DNA from 3 places in the Frankia alni ACN14a genome. Region 3 is predicted to be linked to each of the others. Evidence: predicted binding sites of a transcription regulator. Region 3 holds the regulator's gene; each other region holds the start of a gene.

Region 1 (6,942 bases), 2.5 Mb from region 3:
GGTCGGCGCCGGCAACGAGACCACCCGCAACGCCATCGCGCACGGCCTGCTCGCGCTGACCCAGAACCCCGACCAGCGGGCCCTGTGGGCTTCCGACGTCGACGGCCTCACGCCGACGGCCGTCGACGAGGTCGTCCGCTGGGCGTCGCCGGTGCTGCACATGCGCCGCACCGTCACCGCCGACGGGGTGCGCCTCGGCGACCAGGAGTTCCGCGAGGGCGACAAGCTCGTGCTGTGGTACCGCTCGGCGAACCAGGACGAGTCGGTGTTCCCCGACGGCACCCGCTTCGACGTGCGCCGCGACCTCACCCCGCCGCACCTCGGCTTCGGCGCTCCCGGCCCGCACTTCTGCCTGGGCGCGCACCTCGCCCGCCTCGAGCTGTCGGTGGTGTTCAAGGCGCTGTTCGAGTACCTTCCCGACATTCACGCCGTGGAGGAGCCGCAGTTCCTGCGGACGAACTTCCTCCACGGCATCAAGCACCTCAAGGCCGCCTACACCCCGACCACGGTCCGCGCCTGACCGCCCTCGAGGCGCATGCAATGCCCCCCACACCCCTGGAGGCCGTGTGAGCCATTCCCGCGAAGAAGTGGAAGCAGCATTCAAGAACTACTACTTACTCGGGCCGGTCGCCGAGGACTGGAAGCGCTGGGCGCACGAGTGCTTCACCGAGGACGCCTGGTACAAGGACCACTACTGGGGCACCTTCCACGGCCAGGACGAGATCGAGGAGTACCTCGACGTCACCATGTCCTGGTCGCCGGGCACCTACACGCCGATGATCTGGTACACGATCGACGGTGACACGGTGGTCTGGAAGGGCATCAACTGGGCCGACAACTACAAGGTGCCCGGCGGCCCCAAGGTCGGCGCCGAGTCGATCCAGATTCTGGAGTACGCGGGCAACGGCCAGTTCAAGTCCGAAGAGGACTACTGGATCGCGTACGAGATGAAGCGTTTCGGCAAGTGGTACGCCGAGTTCGGCCAGCCGTACACCCCCGGCGACATCACGCTGACCCGCGACGACTGGGGCACCTGGGTCGACTGGGCCCGCCCCGAGCCCGGCCACGTGCCGCGCCCGTCGTGGGTGGACCGCCCGGGCCTGAAGCCGACGTTCAACGTCAAGGAGATCGGCTTCGGCGTGCGTAACCCGACGATCGACGACCCGATCGAGTAGCCCGCCCCCGGCCGGGGCACCGCAGTCCGGTGCCCCGGCCGTCGCGCGTTGCAGGCTAATCCGCGGGGAGCACGCTCAGTCCGGCCGACCACAGCGGCAGCGGCGGCGGCGGGCAGGGGTGCTCGACGATCCCGCGCTCGGCGAGGTACTTGCGCCAGGCGGTCTTGTCCAGGAACGGGTGCCCGACGCCCATGATGACGCCGTACATCTCGCAGCCCTCCGGGCCGGCCTCCCAGGGGCCGAAGGTGTCGCCGTACTCCAGCATGATGTGCGAGCCGGGGCCGCAGACATGGGTGCCGTCCGAGACCTGCCCGCGGGTGACGAAGATCGAGTGATCCCCGTGGTGCCCGTGCCGAGGCGTGATCGCGCCGGGATCCCACTTGTTGTAGAAGCAGACGTAGCGCGGCGAGAGCTGGATCCACGCCTCCTGGATCCGCGCGATCCGCCCGTCCGGATACTCCAACCGGGTCACATCGAACCAGTGCGCGTCATCCAGCGATGTGACAATCGGTCCACCGTGCATCGCCCGGCCCCGCTTTCCGCGGCAACAATGTCGAATGTGTCCGCATATTAGCGCGTGGTATTGTTCGCGACCAGCGATCCAGTTATCCGTCCTCCTGTCCGTGCCGTGGCCGGGCGCAACGTGTCACGTCCGTTGCTCCGGCGGAAGGGGCGCATAGCGGTGACATGCTGGTGGCCGAATCTCGCTGACAGATCGCTACCGGCTGGAGTCAGTGTCAGGTCTGACCGCCTCTCGGGGGTGTGATCGACGATGATCACCTGGCGACGGCTCGAGGAGTCCGACTTCGCCCTGCTGCGGGGGTGGCTGGAGCAGCCCTCCGTCGCCAGGTGGTGGAACCACGAGACCACGGCAGAAGCAATCAGGCGCGACTTCGGTCCCGCGGCCCGCGGCGAGGAACCGTCGGAGGATTTCCTCGCCCTGCTCGACGACCGGCCCGTCGGTCTGGTGCAACGGTGCCGCCTCGCCGACTACCCGGAGTACCGCGACGAACTGGTGCCCATCGTGGACATCCAGGCCGGTGCCATGAGCATCGACTTCCTGATCGGCGAGCCCGACCAGCAAGGGCGCGGCCTGGGCAGCCGCCTGATCGCCTCGATGATCGGGCGCATCTGGACCGACCACCCTGATGCGACCTGCATCGTGGTGCCGGTAGTGGCGGCCAATCGGGCGTCGTGGCGAGCACTGGAGAAGGCAGGCCTCCGACGCGTCGGGCAGGGCCCACTCGCGCCGGACAACCCCGCTGACGACCCACTGCACTACGTGTATCGCGTGGATCGGCCCGACGCCGGCTAACCGCGCTTCCCGCTTGTACCCACCGGATCCCCGTGGCGACTGCGAACTCATCCCCCGGACCGCCTTCACCCGTAGGGCTGGCTGCGATCCGAAGGAGGGGCCGCTCGCTGGCTGGTCAGGCGGTGGCGAGCAGGTCGGCTGGGGGCTGGCTGTAGGGGTTGCGGCGGGGTCGTCGGTGAGGGTCGATGCGGTGGGGTGGGATGTAGGCGGGTCGGCCGTCGTCGAGGAAGGTGATCTGCCAGCCGTCGTGGTGGATCTGGCGGTGGTGGTGGCCGCAGAGCAGGGTGAGGTTGGACAGGGCGGTGGTGCCGCCGTCCTTCCAGTGGATCACGTGGTGGGCTTCGCACCAGGAGGGTGGCCGGTCGCAGCCTGGGAAGGTGCATCCTTGATCGCGGGCGGTGAGGGCGCGGCGCAGGTGAGCGGGAACGGTGCGGGTAGATCGTCCGATGTCGAGGGGGACGCCGGCGGGGTCGAGCAGGATCCGGCTGGTTTCGGCGTCGCAGGTCAGTCGGGCGAGCACGCTGCTGGGGAGGGGGAGACCCCAACTGGTGGTGGCGGGGGTGGCACCGGTGGCGAGCAGGGTGTTCCAGGGGATGGTGACGGTGAGGTGGGGTCGCACTCCGCCGGATTCGGGTAGTGCGGCGGCGCCGAGGGCGCGGGTGACGAGGTCGATGAGGGCGTCGGCGCGACGGCGGGCGGGGCTGCGCCGGTCAGGGGTGCCGTCGGTGGCGGGGCGGGGTGCGGCGAGGCTGTCGAGGGCGGTGCGGAGCAGGGCGGCGGCTTCGGCGTCGAGTTCGCCGCCGATCAGGGTGGTGCCGGCGGGGGTGTCGGTGAGGGTGAGGCGGCGGATGTCCGCCGGATCCGGACTTGGCTTCTCCCCACCCGGTTCCCCTGTACCACCGTCGCTGACTGGTCCGCCACCGTCTGGTCCGCCACCGTCTGGACCGCCGCTGCCGGGACGGTTGTGTTCGCCGGTGCGGCTGTCGGCGTGGGGGTCGTCGCCGCCGGGGGAGGAGTCGACGGTGGTCAGGGCCTCGCGTTGCCGGGCGGCGATTTTGATCAGTTGGTAGGGGTCGACGGTGCGGGCGAAGCCGAGCAGGGCCTGCTCGGCTTCGATCCGCTGTTCGGGTGTCACTTCAGCGGGCAGGGCGCGCATTGCGTCGCAGACGACGATGGCGTGTTCGATGGTGATGTCTCCTGCGGCCAGGGTAGTTCCGGTGGCCTGGCAGGTGGCGGCGGTGTCGCGGGCGAGGGTCACCTGCCGGCGGGCTTCCCGGGGGGACAGCGCCAACCGGTCGCGGAGCCAGGCGGCGGTGTCGACCGCGCCCTGATGGAGGGCGAAGCCGCGGTCGTGGGCCTCGACGAGCAGCCGGCCCCGGGCGGCGGCGACCCGGCCGACCAGCCGGCACACCCCCTCGATCAGCCCGTCGAGTTCGTCGTCGGCCAGCCGCCAGGTCGCCCCGGCGAGCAGGCCGTCGACCTGCCCGGAGATGACCGCCAGCCGGGCGGGTAACCCCGGGCTGTCGCCGATGTCGTCGTCGATTTCCATGAATCAACGGTAGGACAACAATCGCCGGATGTCGAACACGTGTTCGTTCGCTGTTGGCGGAGCCGACACGGGAACCATCGCGGTGGAGCTCCCCGGAACAGGCGGACGTGCTCGGGACACGGCCGTCCGTCGTGCGGCCCTGGGAGTCGCCGGCGTCCAGGCCGCGGCCGGGCGACGGTCAGTCGCCGGACCGGGTGGCGCGAACCTGGAGGCGGACGTAGTCGACGACGGGTTCGGGCAGGCGGGCGGCGACTGCGTCGACGAAGTCCGCGCGTTCGCCGTGGGGGAGACGGTCGAGATGCGCGCCCAGCACCACCGTCCCCAGACAGGTCCGGAACTGCTCGACCTGTTCGAACCGGGCGGGATCCGGCGTCAGCGTCACCTCGACGTCGGTGAACCCCGCGTCGAGCAGGCGACGAGTCGTGTCGTCGACGCCGGCGAAGTTCCACACCCGCGGCGCGCTCGGCAGCACCTCGTCGAGGGCGTGGACGATGCTGGCGACATTGCCCTGGCCGCCGCATTCGAAGGCGAGCTGGGCCTCCGGCCGCATGACCGCGGCCAGATTCCTGAAGACCGTGTCGTGATCGGGCAGCCAGTGGAAGGCGGCGACGCTGACGACGGCGTCGACCGGGGTGTGGACGGGCAGCGGTTCCAGCAGATCGGCCTGGATCACCTCGACGCGATCGAGGCGGTCGGCGAGCCGGGCGCGTAGCTGCGCGAGCATGGCGGCGGAGCCGTCCAGGGCGATCACGCGCCCGTCGGGCAGCAGGTCGAGCAGGGCGCTGGTGTCCCGCCCGGTGCCGCAACCGGCATCGAGGACCGTCTCGGCGCCGGTCAGGGTGAGCCGACCGAGCGTCTTTCTACCCCAGTACAGATGGGGGAGAGGTAACGAGTCGTAGGTGCGCGCGTCCCACTCGCGAGGCATGACCCCAACAGTAGCCAGGACGACACGACTGGCGGGGCCGTCGCGGTGTCGGTTGCGGCGGCCCTCGCAGCCCCGCCGCGCCGCCGTCCGGCGCCGATGGATGCACCGGGCGGCGGCGCGGTCGGGGTCAGGACGCCGGGGTGCCGCGCTCGCGGGTGATGGTGGACAGGGTGGCGGGCTTGCCGGAGGGGCCGGCCGTCGTCACCCGGTACAGCGAGACCGTGCGGCCGCGGTGGATGAGCTCGGCGGTCGCGGTCACCTCGGTGCGCAGGTCCGCCGGGCGCAGGTAGTTCACCCGGATCGCCGTCGTGCGTTCCGGGACGGCCGGGTCGGCGAGCGCCTCGGTGGCGAGCTCGGCGGTGCAGAACAGCACGCCGCCGTGCACCGTGCCGCCGCCGTTCTCGAACGCCGGGTTGGCGGGCAGGAGGAACCGGCCGACGGCGCCGTCGCGCCCGGGGCCGGCGATGGTCTCGTCCCCGGCGTCGGCCCGGGTCAGGGCCGCCAGCAGCGAATGGTGCGCGGCGGGCGGCAGCATCGCCGGCGCGCCGTCGAGGTAACCTGCCGCCGTGCCCGGGATGCTGACGAAGCGGCAGCGGCCGATGCCGACGACGACCAGCCGGCCGTCGCCGTCGCGGACCTCGCAGCGGGCCGTCCCGCCGGCGGGATCCCGCCCGAGCAGCTCGGCGCTGGCCGTCAGCAGGTCGCCGGACCACGGCGGCGGGGTGACGACGTCTACGGAGAGCTCGGCGGTGACCGAGTGGGAGTTCTCCGGCCGGGCGTCGTAGACCTCCATCCCGATCGCGGAGTCCACCAGGACGCCGAGCGAGCCGATCGTCGCGAGGCCGTCGGGGCCGTCGAGCCACGGGCCGAGCTGCATCGTGACGCGCACGCCGCGCTCGTCGCGGCTCACCTGGCTGAGCCGGAAGCGGCTCTCGGCGTACTCCCGGGCCGGCGGGGACGCGGCGGCCGGCGCGTTCGGCGCGGGCGCGGCGTAGGTGGAGGATTCGGCGCGGGCCGCCGGGACGAGGCCACCTGTCGAGGCGTCGGCGGTCGGTGAGGTTCCGGTCTCGGTCATCGCCGCGTCACCGTAGCAGCTCGCGGGCGATGATCATCTTCTGGACCTCGGAGGCGCCCTCGCCGAGGCGCTTGACCCGCAGGTCGCGGAACCAGCGCTCCAGCGGCATCTCCTTGGACAGGCCGAGCGCGCCGAACATCTGCACGCACCGGTCCAGCACCCGGTAGGCGGCCTCGGTGCCGTACATCTTGCACACCGACGCGTCGACCCTCACGTCCTTGCCGAGGTCGGCGTTCCAGGCCGCCTGGTACATCAGCAGCCGGGCGGCACGCAGCTCCACCTCGCTGTCGGCGATCATCCACTGGATGCCCTGCTTGTCGGCCAGCCGCGAGCCGAAGACCTCGCGCTGCTTGACCCAGTCGATCGCCATCCCCAGCGCCTGCTGGGCGATGCCGATCGGGCCGGCGGCATAGGCGATGCGCCCGGAGACCAGGAACTGCGAGGCCAGGTTGAAGCCCTGGCCCTCCTCGCCGATCCGGTTGGCGACCGGGATCCGGACGTTGTCGAAGTGCAGCTCGTACGGCGCGTAGGAGGTCATCACGTCGATCGGGAACTTGGTCAGCCCCTCGACGTCGTTCGGCAGGATGAAGCAGCTGATCCCGTCGCGCCGACCCGGCTCGCCGGTGCGGGCGTAGAGCACGCCCCAGGCCGCCGACCCGGCGTGGGTCGTCCACATCTTGGTGCCGTTGATGACGTAGTGGTCGCCGTCGCGCTCGGCGCGGCAGCGGATCGCCCGCGCCGGGTCGGAGCCGCCCGACGGCTCGCTGATCGCGGTGAACGCCCGGCCCGCCCTACCCTCGATGATGGGGCGGGCGTACGTCTCGAACTGCTCCTTGGTCGCGGAGAACATCACCGTCGGCGGGTTGCCGCCGAACGCCCCGCAGGCCGGGAAGAACGCGCCCA
Region 2 (6,942 bases), 3.7 Mb from region 3:
CGACCTGTTCGACGGTGCCGCCGTGACTGGGTAGCTGGAAGACCGCGCCGCCGGAGAACTCGATGCCCAGGGTGAAGCCGCGGAAGATCATGCTCACGGCGCAGATCACGAGGATGACGCCGGAGACCGCGTACCAGACCCGGCGGCGGCCGACGAAATCGACGTGGAAGTCGCTGCGGTAGATCCGCCCGAGCAGTGCCATCTGTCAGCTCTCCCGCTTCTGCCCGGCCGGCGCCGGCCGCTTGGCCAGCCGCGGCCTGCTGGGGGCCGCGGCCGGTGGCCCGGCCGCGGCCCGACCACCGATCGTCTTCGGACTCAGGCCGGAGAACCGGCTGACGGAGAACAGTCTGCGCCGCACCAGCAGGGCCACCATCGGGCGGGTGAAGATGAACATGATCAGCACGTCACTCAACGTCGAGAGCCCGAGGGTGAACGCGAACCCGCGCACCGAGCCGATCGAGAGGATGTACAGCACGGCGGCGGCGAGGAACGAGACCGTGTCCGCCGAGAGCATCGTGCGCCGCGCGGCCGGCCAGGCCCGGTCGGCGGAGGCACGCACCGTCCGGCCGGCCTGCACCTCGTCCTTGATCCGTTCGAAGTAGACGACGAACGAGTCCGCCGTGACGCCGATCGACACGATCAGACCGGCGATGCCGGCGAGGGTCAGCGTGAAGCCGATCGCGGCGCCCAGCAGCACCACCGAGGCATAGATGATCGCCCCGCTGACGGCCAGCGAGGCGACCACCACGATGCCCAGCGCCCGGTAGTACAGGAACGAGTAGGCGACGACCAGCACCAGCCCGATGGCCCCGGCGAGCAGCCCGCCGCGCAGCGAGTCGCGGCCCAGAGTCGGCGAGATCGACTCGGCCTGAGAACGCTCGAACGCCAGCGGCAGCGCGCCGTAGCGCAGGACGTTGGCGAGGTCCTCAGCCTCGGACTGGCCGAAGGACCCGGAGATCTGCGCGGTCCCGGCGATGCGCTCGTTGGTCTGCGGCGCCGACTGCACCACGCCGTCGAGCACGATCGCGACCTGCTTGCCGATCGTCTTCTCGGTGAGCTTGGTGAACTTGTTCTGGCCGGAGCCGGTGAAGTCGACGTTGACCACCCACTGGCCGGTGGTGACGCCGGTGGTGCCGCCGCCGCCCTGCAGGCCGGCGGAGGCCGTCTTCACGTCGGTCCCGACGACGGACGCCGGCTTGAGCAGGTACTTGGTCGCCCCGTCCCGGTCGCACGCGGCGGTCCAGTCCTGGGGCCGGTCGGTGCTGACCGCCGCCCTGCGCACGTCGGTGGCCGCGCAGGTCAGCGCGTCGTACTGGGCGACCGCGGCGGCAGGCGGCGTGTCCGCGGCGGCGGCGGCGCCGGCGACGGGCGCCGGAGACGACGGCGCCGGGGACGCCGACGCGGCCGGAGCCGCGGAGGACGCCGCAGCAGGGGAGGCCGCGGCGGGAGAGGCCGGCGCGGGGGGAGCCGCCGAGGCCGCGGTGAGGACGCCGGCGGCGGTGACCGCCTTGCCCGTGCCTGCGGCCTTACCCGTGCTCGCGGCGAGCGCCACCGGCTGCGCGACCAGCCCGGAGCCATCCCCGAGCGCCACCGGCTTCGCGGCCGGCCGCGCGCCGTCGCCGAGAGCGGCCGGGCGGTTCGACGCCGAGGGGCTCGGCGCCACGGAGGGGGCCGCCGACGGCGTCGCGGACGGTGTGCTCCCAGCCGCCGGCGACGGCGTCGCGCCGGACGCGGGGGTCGGTGCGGCCGTGCCGGCGGGGGTGCGCGAGGGGACCGTCTTCGCCGGCGTCGCCGCGGCGGCCTCGTAGACCTCCCGGAAGCGCAGCTCCGCGGTCTGCCCCACCAGGTCGACCACGTCGCTGCGACCGCGGCCGGGGACCGAGATCTCGATCTGGTTGCCGGTGCGGTGGACCTCGGACTCGGCCACGCCCAGCCCGTCGACGCGCTGGCGGATGATCTCCACCGCCTGGTCGACCGCGCCGGAGTCGACGCTGCTACCGGTGGTCGCCCGAGGCGTGAGGATCACGCTCGTGCCGCCCTGCAGGTCCAGCCCCAGCCGCGGGGTCCAGTTCCCGGTGGCGGCCATCAGGCTGTAGAGGACGACGAGCAGACCGCCGAGTACCCCCAGCCGGGTCCAGACGGAGCTTCCCGTGGATGCCCGTGCCGAGCCGCGTGCCACGTGCGAGTCCCTTCCTCACGCGCCGGAGGCCGGCGCTCGTTCGTCTCGCCGTTGCCCGGACCGGCGGTGCCCAACGTACCCGAACGAATGTCACCGAGGGTACGTTCCAAACCCCCGCTGGTGACGCTCCGGTGGTCCGTCGACCTGCTACAGCTCCTTGCGTGGCGGGTGGGGCACGCCCTTGCCCTCGCCGTCGGAACCGTCGGTCGCGGACGGCCCCCCGGCGCCCTCCTCGCCGACGGCGGTGCCCGCGCCGGGTGCCGTCCCCGGAGCCGTCTCGCCGGTGGCGATCGCGGAGTCGGCCGGACCGTCGTGCGCGGCGCCGTCCGCCGACCCGTCGTCGTGCGTCTCGTCGGCGTCCGGCGAGCTGATCACCCGGGCGATGGCGCTGCGGGTGAACCGGCAGACCACGTCGGGGGCGATCTCGAGCAGGACGTCGCCGTCCTCCAGCTCCACGACAGTCGCGTAGAGCCCGGCGGTGGTGATCACGAGGGTGCCGGGCAGGAGCTGGGACACCTGCTGCTGTTGAGCCTTGGCGCGGCGACGCTGCATCGAGAAGATGTAGACGACCGCCAGGACGAGAAGTAGCGGAATCAGGAAACCGCCGATGGAACTGCCGCCGTTACCGTCGGCTGCCGTCGCCGCCGTCACAAGTCCGCGCACGTCCTGCCCTCCTGATGTGTTGCGGCGATCGTACGTATCGAGCGGATGCCGCCGGTGGGCAGGGCCGTGGTGTCCGCTTTATACCGGCGCCGTGGCGCCGCGCGGTGGGCGGGGGTGGGCCGCCCGGTGGGCCGCCGCTCAGCCGCCCCCGGGGTGCAGGCCGTCCTCGGGAAGCAGGCCGCCCTCGGCGAGCAGGCCGGTGTTCGAGAAGAGCGGGGCCTGGCTGCGGCCGAGCGGATCGGCGACCGGTTCGAGCCCGAGGTGCTCGAAGGCGGCGGGGGTGGCGATCCGGCCGCGGGAGGTGCGGATCAACAGACCGGCCCGCAGCAGGAACGGCTCGGCCACATCTTCGACCGTCTCCGGCTCCTCCCCCACCGAGACGGCCAGCGTGGTGAGCCCGACCGGGCCGCCGCCGAAGCGACCCACGAGCGCCTCCAGCACGGCACGGTCGAGGCGGTCGAGCCCCAGCCCGTCCACGTCGTAGATCCGCAACGCGGCCCGGGCGACGTCGCGGGTGACCACGCCGTCGGCGCGCACCTCCGCGTAGTCGCGTACCCGGCGCAGCAGCCGGTTGGCGATGCGCGGGGTGCCCCGGGAGCGCCCGGCGACCTCGGCGGCGCCGTCCTCGGTGAGGCTGACGCCGAGCAGGCCCGCCGACCGGGTCAGCACCCGGGCGAGCTCGTCGGGGGCGTAGAAGTCCAGGTGGGCGGTGAACCCGAAGCGGTCGCGCAGCGGCCCCGTGAGCAGCCCCGACCGGGTCGTGGCGCCCACCAGGGTGAACGGGGCGACGTCGAGGGGGATGGCGGTCGCGCCGGGCCCCTTGCCGAGGATCACGTCGACCCGGAAGTCCTCCATCGCGGCATAGAGCAGCTCCTCGGCGGGACGCGCGATCCGGTGGATCTCGTCGAGGAACAGCACCTCCCCGGGGGACAGCGCGGTGAGGATCGCGACGAGGTCGCCGGCCCGTTCGATCGCCGGCCCGCTGGTCATCCGCAGCGGCACCGCCAGCTCCTCGGCGATGATCATCGCGAGGCTGGTCTTGCCCAGACCCGGCGGGCCGGACAGCAGGACGTGGTCCGGCGGGCGCCCTCGGGCCTGCGCCCCCTCCAGCATGATCGAGAGCTGCTCCCGGACCTTGCGCTGACCGACGAACTCGGTGAGCGTGCGGGGGCGCAGCCCGGCCTCGAACGCCTGCTCCTCGGCACTGGCGGCGGCCGAGACGAGCCCGTCGGCGCTCACGCGCCACCCCCGGGCGCCCGGCCCGCGGCCGGCGCGGCCTGCTCCGGCGCGGCCTGCTCCGGCGCGGTCATCGGCGCAGCACTGCCAGGCTCGCCCGCAGCAGCGTCGCCGCGTCGGCCGCGCCCTCGATCGGCGCTGCACCCGCGGACGGGGCCGCCGCAGACGGCGCCACCGCGGACGGGGCAACGGCTGACGCGTTCCCGCCTGGCCGGTCCGGACCGCCGGGGTCGCCCGAAGGCGCGGCCAGCACGGCCAGCGCGCGGGACACCGCGTCGTCGGCCTCCCGCGCCGAGTAGCCCAGGCCGATCAGCGCCTCACGCACCGTGTCCGCGACCGCGCCGGCCTCGCCGGGACCGGCCGCCCCGACCCCGCCGGCGCCGAGATCGGCGCCGCCCGACCTGGGCCCGGGCACGGCGGCGCCGCGCGGCGGGCCGAGCCGGTCGCGCAGGTCGAGGACGATCCGCTGGGCGCCCTTGCGCCCGATCCCGGGCACCTTGGTGAGCGCGGCGAGATCCTCCTCCGCGACCGCCCGGCGGACCGCGTCCGGCTCGTGCACGCCGAGGACGGCCTGGGCGAGCTTGGGCCCCACCCCGGCGGCGGACTGCAGGATCTCGAAGACGTCGCGGGCGTCGGCGTCGGGGAATCCGTAGAGGGTCAGCTCCGTCTCGCGCACGACGAGGGTGGTGGCGAGGCTGGCCGGCTCACCGATGCGCAGCCGGGCCAGCGTCGCCGGGGTGCACTGGACGAGCAGGCCGACGCCACCCACCTCGACGACGGCGGACAGCGGCCCGAGCGCCCGGACGGTGCCGGCCAGCGAGGCGATCATGACGCCCCCGCCGGGCGGCGGGCAGGCGCGGCGGGCCGCGGCGAGCGGCGAGCGGGCGTTGCGGGAGCCGGGCGGCTGACAGGCGCTGCGGGAGCCGCCGCGCGCAGCCGGGCCAACGCCGGGCCCCGCCAGAGGTGACACAACGCCAGCGCCAACGCGTCGGCGGCGTCGGCCGGCCGCGGCACCTCGGCCAGCCCCAGCAACCGGGTGACCATGAACCCGACCTGGGCCTTGTCGGCCCGGCCACTGCCGGTGACCGCGGCCTTGACCTCGCTGGGCGTGTAGAGGCCCACCGGCAGGTCGCGCCGGGCGGCGAGCATGATCGCCACCGCGCCGGCCTGGGCCGTGCCCATCACCGTGCGCACGTTGGCCTGGCTGAAGACCTTCTCGACCGCGACCGCGTCCGGGCGGGTGCGGTCCAGCCAGGCGTCGATGCCGTCGGCGACGGCCCGCAGCCGGTCGGCCACCTCGGCGCCGGCCGGCGTGCGCACCACTCCCGCCTCGACCAGTCGGGCGCGGGAACCCAGGGCGCCGTCGACGACCCCCAGGCCGCACCGCGTCAGCCCCGGATCGACGCCCAGCACCCGCATCCACCCTCCCGACCACGCGCCCGCAGGCCCGCTCGCTCACGGGCCCGCTCGCCCGCAAGAACACTCGTTCGATGGTAGATCGGTCGGCGCAACCGGACATCCACGACACGCCCAACAGATCGTCCCGGGCGCGGTGGCGTGCGGCCCGTCAGCTGCTGACGAGCTCCATGACGTCGTCGGAGATGTCGCCGTTGAACCACACGTTCTGGACGTCGTCGAGGTCCTCGACCGCCTCGACGAGCTTGAGCACCTTGGCCGCGGGCTCGGCGTCCAGCGGCACGCTCACGCTCGGCAGCCAGGAGATGTCCGCCGAGGTGATCTCCAGGTCGGCGTCACCGGCCGCCACCCGCACCGCATGCAGGTCGGTGGCCTCGGAGATGACCTCGAAGACGTCGCCGAGGTCGTTGACCTCCTCGGCGCCCGCGTCGAGCACGGCGAGCAGCACGTCGTCCTCGGTGAGCCCGGCGGCCTTCGTGAGCAGCACGACGCCCTTGCGGTTGAACAGGTACGACACCGAGCCGGGATCGGCCACCGTGCCGCCGTTGCGGGTGATCGCCACCCGGACGTCGGAGGCGGCCCGGTTGCGGTTGTCGGTCAGGCACTCGACGAGGATCGCGACGCCGTTCGGCCCGTACGCCTCGTAGGTGATGTTCTCGTAGTTCACCCCGCCGGCGAGCTCACCGGACCCGCGCTTGACCGCCCGCTCGATGTTGTCGTTCGGCACGGACTGCGACTTGGCCTTCGCGATGGCGTCGGCCAGCGTGGGGTTGCCCGCCGGGTCGCCGCCGCCCGTCTTGGCGGCGACCTCCACCGTCTTGATCAGCTTGGCGAACAGCTTGCCCCGTCGGGCGTCGATGACCGCCTTCTTGTGCTTCGTGGTCGCCCACTTGGAGTGACCGCTCATGTCCTGCCCCTCTTACTCGCGATCACCGACCGGATCCGGAAGATCGCACAATGTCGACGAATAGCCGGTGCATCCTGGAGTCTCCGGTCAGCTCCGGATGGAACGCGGTGGCCAGCAGCGAGCCCTGACGGACCGCCACCGGCGCCTCGGCGACACGAGCCAGGACCTCGACCGCATCGCCCGCCTTTTCTACCCATGGTGCTCGGATGAAGACCGCGTGCACAGGCGGTCCCTCCACCCCGTCGACGTCGAGGTCGACCTCGAACGAGTCGACCTGCCGGCCGAAGGCGTTGCGCCGGACGACCATGTCCAACCCACCGATCAGTGGCTGGTCCGGCCGACCGTCCACGACGTCCCGCGCAAGCAGGATCATGCCAGCACACGAGCCGAACACGGGCAGCCCCGCCACGACCGCGGCCCGCAGCGGCTCCAGCAGCTCGAACACCTGCAGCAACCGGCCGATCGTCGTGGACTCGCCGCCGGGCAGGACCAGACCGTCCACCTCGGCGAGCTGCGCCGCGCGGCGAACCTCCACCGGCTG
Region 3 (6,942 bases):
GCGGGTGACCCTGGCCTTCGCCTGTGACAGTCCCGCCGAGGTGGACGCGCTCCACGCCGACCTGCTCGCCGCCGGCCACCCCGGCCACCTGCCGCCCTGGGACGCCTTCTGGGGCCAGCGCTACGCGACCGTCCTCGATCCGGACGGCAACCACGTCGACCTGTTCGCCCCGCTACCCGCCGTCGCGACTGCCTGACCGCAAGAACCGGCAGGCTTGTCCCCCGCCGTCCTCCGGGGCCTCGGCGGGGGGTCCAGCAGGCTGGTCAGCGTGACGCCGGCCAGGGCACGCACCTCCCGGGCCAGATGGGCCTGATCGGCGTAGCCGGCGTCGGCGGCCACCACCGCCAGGCGCCGGCCGGCCCGCGCCGAGCGCAGCGCGTCCTGCAGCCGCAGGATGCGGGCGAGTGTCTTCGGGCCATACCCGAACATCTGCCGGCAGCGGCGCAGGAGCTGACGTTCGCTGAGCGCGGCTGCCCGCGCCACCTCGGCCACCGGCAATCCGGCCCGGATGCCGGCGACGATCGTCGGCATGAGCGGATCGCCCAGTGCCGGGTGGCGGGGACGGGCGGCAACGCACGTCTCGAGCACCCACGCCGGGTCGCCCGCGTCGGCGAGCCGCTCGGCGAGTCGCCGAGCCGGCCCCGCGCCCCACAGGTCGGCAAGCTCCGAGCGGCGGTCGCGCAGCTCCGCGGCGGGCACCCCGAGCCGGGCCGGACCGCACCCGGGATCGAAGCGCAGGCCGAGGTGGCGCACCCCCGGCGCCCAGCTCGCGAGCGTGGCGACCGTGTCCGGGCCGGCGACGATCAGTCGGCCGTCGGAGCTCCAGATGATGTCGATGCAGCCGTCGGGCAGGATCCGGTGGACCTGCGCCACCCGCCCGTCGGGGGCCGGGCCACCCGCTGGCAGGCGTCGCCGCAGCGGGTCGGCCCCCGCCTGATCGAGGCCGCCGGCAGGCCCGGACGGGCCGTGCGCGGACCAGATCGTGGCCGGCAGCCGGGTCGCCGGTCGTTCCCGGTACACGGCGTCGACGGTACGCGGCCGACGTCCCGTTCGGGGCGCCCCGAACGGGGCGTCTACCTCGTGCCGGGGGCTTGTCGACCCGCGGTCACGACAGTGGTGCACGGGAGCGCTTTGCGTCAGGTCGGCGAGGCCAGGGCGCCCGCAGCGCGGTGAGGTGGCCGCCGAGGGTCCGTTGCGCTGTCTGGGCGCCCATGCCCCGTTCCGGGTGCCTGTGCCGGCCGATGTGAAGGCCACGGCATGCCAACCCGGAAACCGTTCGCGATCGTCATGGCGGCGTGGGACCCTGGTCGGAGACGGGATGAATCCGCAAGGCAGCGACCGACGCCCGCGCCGGCCCCTGTCGCGGACCTCATCAGGTCGCCGGAACCCGCGCGTGACCTGGCCGGACGAAGCGGCGCGGAATCTCGCGGCAGCGAGCCGCGTTGAGAACGGATGGTATGACTCTTCCTGCCGACGCCCTGACGGCGTCCACTTTCGACAGATCCCTCATCGACCTCGCCGATGCGGATTCGGCGTACCTCTCGGGTTTCTATGACGATTCGGGAGACGGCTTCGACCTGGAGGAGCGCGCGGCACTGCGCCGTGTGCCCGGGCTGGCCACCGAGCTCGACGACGTCACCGAGGTCGAGTACCGCCAGCTTCGGCTGGAGCAGGTCGTCCTCATCGGAGTGTGGACGTCGGGTTCGCTGCGGTCGGCCGAGGCCTCCATGGCGGAGCTCGCCGCCCTCGCGACCACGGCGGGTTCGGTCGTGCTCGACGCGCTCGTGCAGCGTCGCGACCGGCCGGACGCGTCGACCTATGTCGGGTCCGGCAAGGCCCGCGAACTCGCCGAGGTCGTCGCCGCGACCGGCGCGGACACGGTGATCTGCGACGGCGAGCTCACCCCGGGCCAGCTGCGCCAGCTCGAGGAGGTCGTCAAGGTCAAGGTCATCGACCGGACGGCGCTCATCCTCGACATCTTCGCCCAGCACGCGACGTCCCGGGAGGGCAAGGCTCAGGTCGAGCTCGCCCAGCTCCAGTACATGCTGCCCCGCCTGCGTGGCTGGGGTGAGTCGATGTCCCGCGCTGCGGCCAGCGGCGGCGGACGTGCCCCCATCGGGACCCGTGGACCCGGCGAGACGAAGATCGAGACGGACCGCCGGCGACTGCGCGCCCGGATGGCACGCCTGCGCCGGGAGCTCGCCGGGATGGCGACCGTGCGGGAGACGAAGCGGTCGGCTCGCCGGCGCGGCGAGGTGCCCGCGGTGGCGATCGCCGGCTACACCAACGCCGGCAAGTCATCGCTGCTCAACCGTCTCACCGGCGCCGGCGTCCTCGTCGAGGACGCGCTGTTCGCCACGCTGGACCCGACCGTGCGGCGCGCGACCCTGCCGGACGGCCGGGCGTTCACCCTCACCGACACGGTCGGCTTCGTCCGGCACCTGCCGCACCAGATCGTCGAGGCGTTCCGCTCGACCCTGGAGGAGGTCGCCGACGCGGACCTCATCCTGCACGTCGTCGACGGCTCCGCTCCCGACCCGGCCGCCCAGATCTCCGCGGTGCGCGAGGTGCTCAACGACATCGACGCGGGCAACGTTGCCGAGTTGATTGTCGTGAACAAGGTTGACGCCACCGAGCCGACCGTCCTCGCCGGCCTGCGCCAGCTCGCGCCCGACGCTGTCTTCGTCTCGGCGCGCACGGGGGAGGGGTTGACCGCGCTCGTCGACGCCCTGTGCGCCCGGGTTCCCCACCCCGACGTGGAGATGAAGGTCCTCGTCCCCTACACGCGGGGCGATCTCGTCTCACGGGTGCACGCCCACGGCGAGGTGCTCGAGTTGGAGCACACCGCGGACGGCACCCGCCTGCTCGCGAGGGTGTCCCCGTCGCTCGCCGCGGAACTGCACGCCTTCCAGCCCTGATCCCAGCCCTGACCTGCCCTCAGCCCTGACCCATTCCCCCAGCCCTGGCCCGTCAGCCCTGTTCCCTCGGGACCGAGGCTGTCGGGACCGGGGCTGTCGGGACCGGGGCTGTCGGGACCGGCATTGACCCGCCGCCGACGGGCACGGCACGGCCGGTGGCACCTGTCCCGCGGTTCGTGGCAGCCGAACCGGCCGGCCGCCTCGCGCGGCCGGCCGTCCACGGTCAGATCCGGCGCAGCACGGCGACGATCCGCCCGAGGATCGTCGCCTCCTCGCCGGGGATGTCGCTGAACGTCGGATTCTCCGGGTGCAGCCAGATCTTCCCGTCGCGGACCCGTAGGCGCTTGACCGTCGCCTCGCCGTCGATCATCGCGGCGACGATCTCACCGTTGTCCGCGACCGGCTGCTGGCGCACCACCACCCAGTCGCCGTCACAGATCGCTGCATTGATCATCGACTCGCCGACGACCCGGAGCAGGAACAGAGTGCCCTCGCCGACGATCTCCTTCGGCAGGGGAAAGACGTCCTCGATCGCCTGCTCGGCCAGGATCGGCCCGCCGGCGGCGATCCGCCCGAGGACCGGCACGTAGGCCGCGGACCCCTCGCCGCCCACCCCGGCCGGCGCCGCCGCGGCGCCCGGGAACGTCGACACGACAGCCGCCGCGCCGGAATCGGCCTTGCGCCGTGGCCGGTCGGGGCTGAGCACCTCCATGGCCCGCGGACGGTTCGGGTCCCGGCGCAGGTAGCCCTTCTCCTCCAGCACCTTGAGCTGATGCGCCACGCTGCTCGTGCTGGTCAGCCCCACCGCCTCCCCGATCTCCCGCACGCTGGGCGGGTACCCGCGCCGTTCCACCTCGGCCCGGATGACCTCGAGCACCTTGCGCTGCCGGGGGGTCAGGCCGGCTGCGTCCGCGGGGTTTTCGGGAAAGGCCCGCACGTTGCCGCGGGCCCCGCCCCGGCGTGTACCCCTGCCTTGGCTGGTCATCGCCTACCGCTCTCCTCGTCGCCTACTCCGTCGCCGGTTGGTCGCCGCGCGGCCGCGCGCCGGACGTGCGCGCGGCTGACGGCCTCGCCCGGCGAGACCGGCACCCCCCACGGCACCCGGCTGTCCGCGACCGGGGGAAACCGCCCGGTGCAAACCTGATCGTCTCGACGGTAACCGCCCGGTCGCGGAATCTCAAACGTCTGTTCGAGCGTGTCCCTTTTCCTGGCGGGTCTCCGGTGCGACAATCGATCAGGAGTTCGATCGAACGGGAGTTCGTGGCGTCCGCGACCTGGTTCGGGGTGCCTGGGGAGGAAGCCGTGCACAGCGCGCACACCACGCAGGTGGTCGATCTGGCGGCTGCCCGGGAACGGGCGGCGCGCCGGGCCGGGAGATGGCCGGCGGGCGGTCCGGCGCGGGTGCGAGTGGCCCGGCCGGCCGCCGGGGTCGGTGCCGGGAGGCCGGTTCCGGGGGCGTGCCTGTCTCGTTCACCGGTTTCTCGCTCGCCGGTCTCTCGGTCGGCGGTGCGCCGTGGCGCCGGCGAGCCGCTGCCGCCGCTGCGGCTGACCCGCCGCGGCCGGGTTGTCGTGGTCGCCGTCGTCGCGCTGGCCCTCGCCGCGGTGCTGGTGGGCGTCCTGCCGCGCGCCTCGATCGCGTGGTCCGGCGAGCCGCCGCGGGGTCACCTGGTGCTCGCCGGAGAGACGCTGTGGGAGATCGCCGTTGCGCTCGACCCCGACGCCGACACCCGTGTCGTCGTGGATCGGCTGATGCGGATCAACCATCTCCCCTCGGTCGAGCTCACCCCCGGCCAGTTCCTGGTGCTGGGCTGACCCGCCGGTCGGGCGGTCCACTCCGCCACCGTCTGATCCCGGCCGGCGCTCGGCGGCTCGTCGCCGTGACGGGCCGGTCTCCGGCGGCAGCGGGCGGGTGAGGCGCCCTCGCGCAGGGTTGTCGCGCCCCCGCGGGCTGATGTCCCGGTGTGACACGCGGGGGGGCCGGTGTCCCCATCACTGGGGTTGTGCGCTAGGTTGGACACAACATCTGGTGCTTACGAGGGCGTAAGTCATCCACAGGTTGATGCACAGGCTTTCCACAGAGGTGCGGGCGGCCGTCCACAGGACGGCTTGGCCGGTGCTCGGGCGTGGGCCGGCTCCCGGCTCGTCGTCCCGCCGCGCCGGGTGGTCCGCGCCGGACCGGACGAAGGAGGCGTATCGCGTGCGATGCCCGTTCTGCCGGCATCCGGACAGCCGTGTCGTCGACAGCCGGGAGGCCGAAGAGGGCTCGGCGATTCGGCGGCGGCGATCCTGCCTGTCGTGTGGTCGCCGGTTCACCACCATGGAGGAGGCGTCGCTGCGGGTGCTCAAGCGCAGCGGCGTGGCGGAGCCCTTCAGCCGCGCCAAGGTGATCACCGGCGTGCGCAAGGCGTGCCAGGGCCGGCCGGTGCGCGACGATGATCTTGCTCTGCTGGCCCAGCGCGTGGAGGATGCCGTGCGCTCCTCGGGCTCGGCGGAGGTCCCCGCGGAGGCGATCGGCCGGGCGATCCTCGGCCCGCTCCGCGAGCTCGACGAGGTGGCCTACCTCCGTTTCGCCTCGGTGTACCTGGCCTTCGAGTCGCTCGGCGACTTCGAGAACGCGATCGCGGCGCTGCGGGCCGAGACGTCCGGTACCCGCCGCGGCGCCGAGCCGGACGACCTCGACGATCTCGACGAGCTGGGGGGCCCGGCCGGCCGCCACACCGGTGGGGCGTTCACCGACCCGGCGGACCCGATGCAGCGGGCCGGCCCCGACAGCCCCCCGTCCGGTGGCCGGCGGGTCGACTCGGACACCTCACGCCCCGGCCGCCCAGGCCGGGACATGCTCGCCGCCGTTCGCGAGCACCCGGAGACCCCGGGCCGCCGCAGCGGCGGGAACCCGTTGAACATCGTCGAGGGCGGCCTCGGCCGGGCCGAGCCGAGTACGGGGGAGTACGAGGTCGGCCGGGCGCGCGGCGCCTCGGCCACCCGCACCTGACGGGCCGCCGCCGGGCCGCGCAGGCCCCGCCCGCCCGTCCCACCAGCAGCATCGCCGCCCCGCCGGCCCGTTCCCGCGCGCACGGGACGACCTGACCCGGCCGGCGTGGGCGTCCGAACCCGTGTGACCCGATTCCGCGTTACTCGATGCCCGCGCGGCCCGGTCGCGGCGACCCGGTTTCGCGTGTCCCGGCCGTCCCCCACCTGGCCGTGTCCGTGGCCGGACGGGCGCCGGGATGGGAGTCGGGCCGCCGGGGTCGGTGTGTTCGCCATGCGTGCCGCTCCCGCCGGACCGGTTGACCCCGGGGTTCGGCTCGGCCGGCACGCCGATTCGCCCGCGGTCCGCCGTCCACGCATGCAGTGGACCGGGCCCGGGCGGGGATGCCACCACCAGTGCGCCAGCGCGCGCCGATGAGAAGACAGGACGAGGAGCGTCATGACCGAAAGTCGCGGCACGAAGGCGGGCAGGTCTGCGGCCAGGGCGAGCGGATTGAAGATCCGGCGCTCGCGCACCACCGCCGGCGTCCACCCGTACGACGAGGTCACCTGGGAGACCCGGGACGTCGTCATGACCAACTGGCGGGACGGCTCGGTCAACTTCGAACAGCGCGGGGTGGAGTTCCCCGAATCCTGGTCGGTCAACGCGTCGAACATCGTGACGAGCAAGTACTTCCGCGGGGCGCTGGGCACGCCGGGCCGGGAGTCCTCCCTGCGCCAGCTCATCGACCGGGTCGTGCGCGCCTACGGCACCGCCGGCCGCGAGCACGGCTACTTCGCCACCGACGCCGACGCCGAGATCTTCGAGCACGAGCTGACCTGGATGCTGCTTCACCAGGTGTTCAGCTTCAACTCCCCGGTCTGGTTCAACGTCGGAACCCCAGCCCCCCAGCAGGTCTCCGCGTGTTTCATCCTTTCAGTTGATGACACTATGGAGTCGATTCTCAACTGGTATCGCGAGGAAGGGCTGATCTTCAAGGGCGGCTCGGGGGCCGGGCTCAACCTGTCCCGCATCCGCTCCTCGAAGGAGCTGCTG

What was found. Region 3 encodes LexA, which represses DNA repair genes until DNA is damaged. Its sites were predicted from a motif close to CGAACNNNNGTTCG; they were not measured.
Region 1: the regulator LexA is predicted to act here: its motif matches at 4,072-4,085, upstream of FRAAL_RS14760 (HNH endonuclease signature motif containing protein).
Region 2: the regulator LexA is predicted to act here: its motif matches at 5,555-5,568, upstream of ruvC (crossover junction endodeoxyribonuclease RuvC).

What each region holds. Positions count from the first base shown of each region.
Region 1 covers NC_008278.1:3,662,565-3,669,506, forward strand. The annotation lists gene FRAAL_RS14740 (cytochrome P450) at 1-520, shown strand, start outside; gene FRAAL_RS14745 (nuclear transport factor 2-like protein) at 567-1,175, shown strand; gene FRAAL_RS14750 (cupin domain-containing protein) at 1,231-1,647, opposite strand; gene FRAAL_RS14755 (GNAT family N-acetyltransferase) at 1,948-2,490, shown strand; gene FRAAL_RS14760 (HNH endonuclease signature motif containing protein) at 2,606-4,039, opposite strand; gene FRAAL_RS14765 (class I SAM-dependent methyltransferase) at 4,218-4,964, opposite strand; gene FRAAL_RS14770 (PaaI family thioesterase) at 5,092-6,039, opposite strand; gene FRAAL_RS14775 (acyl-CoA dehydrogenase family protein) at 6,047-6,942, opposite strand, start outside.
Region 2 covers NC_008278.1:2,334,571-2,341,512, reverse strand. The annotation lists gene secF (protein translocase subunit SecF) at 1-202, opposite strand, end outside; gene secD (protein translocase subunit SecD) at 206-2,179, opposite strand; gene yajC (preprotein translocase subunit YajC) at 2,327-2,842, opposite strand; gene ruvB (Holliday junction branch migration DNA helicase RuvB) at 2,981-4,081, opposite strand; gene ruvA (Holliday junction branch migration protein RuvA) at 4,149-4,907, opposite strand; gene ruvC (crossover junction endodeoxyribonuclease RuvC) at 4,904-5,497, opposite strand; gene FRAAL_RS09330 (YebC/PmpR family DNA-binding transcriptional regulator) at 5,646-6,401, opposite strand; gene pdxT (pyridoxal 5'-phosphate synthase glutaminase subunit PdxT) at 6,424-6,942, opposite strand, start outside.
Region 3 covers NC_008278.1:6,172,213-6,179,154, reverse strand. The annotation lists gene FRAAL_RS24845 (VOC family protein) at 1-196, shown strand, start outside; gene FRAAL_RS24840 (helix-turn-helix transcriptional regulator) at 121-1,020, opposite strand; gene hflX (GTPase HflX) at 1,458-2,918, shown strand; gene lexA (transcriptional repressor LexA) at 3,142-3,903, opposite strand; gene FRAAL_RS24825 (LysM peptidoglycan-binding domain-containing protein) at 4,425-4,730, shown strand; gene nrdR (transcriptional regulator NrdR) at 5,116-5,910, shown strand; gene FRAAL_RS24815 (vitamin B12-dependent ribonucleotide reductase) at 6,346-6,942, shown strand, end outside.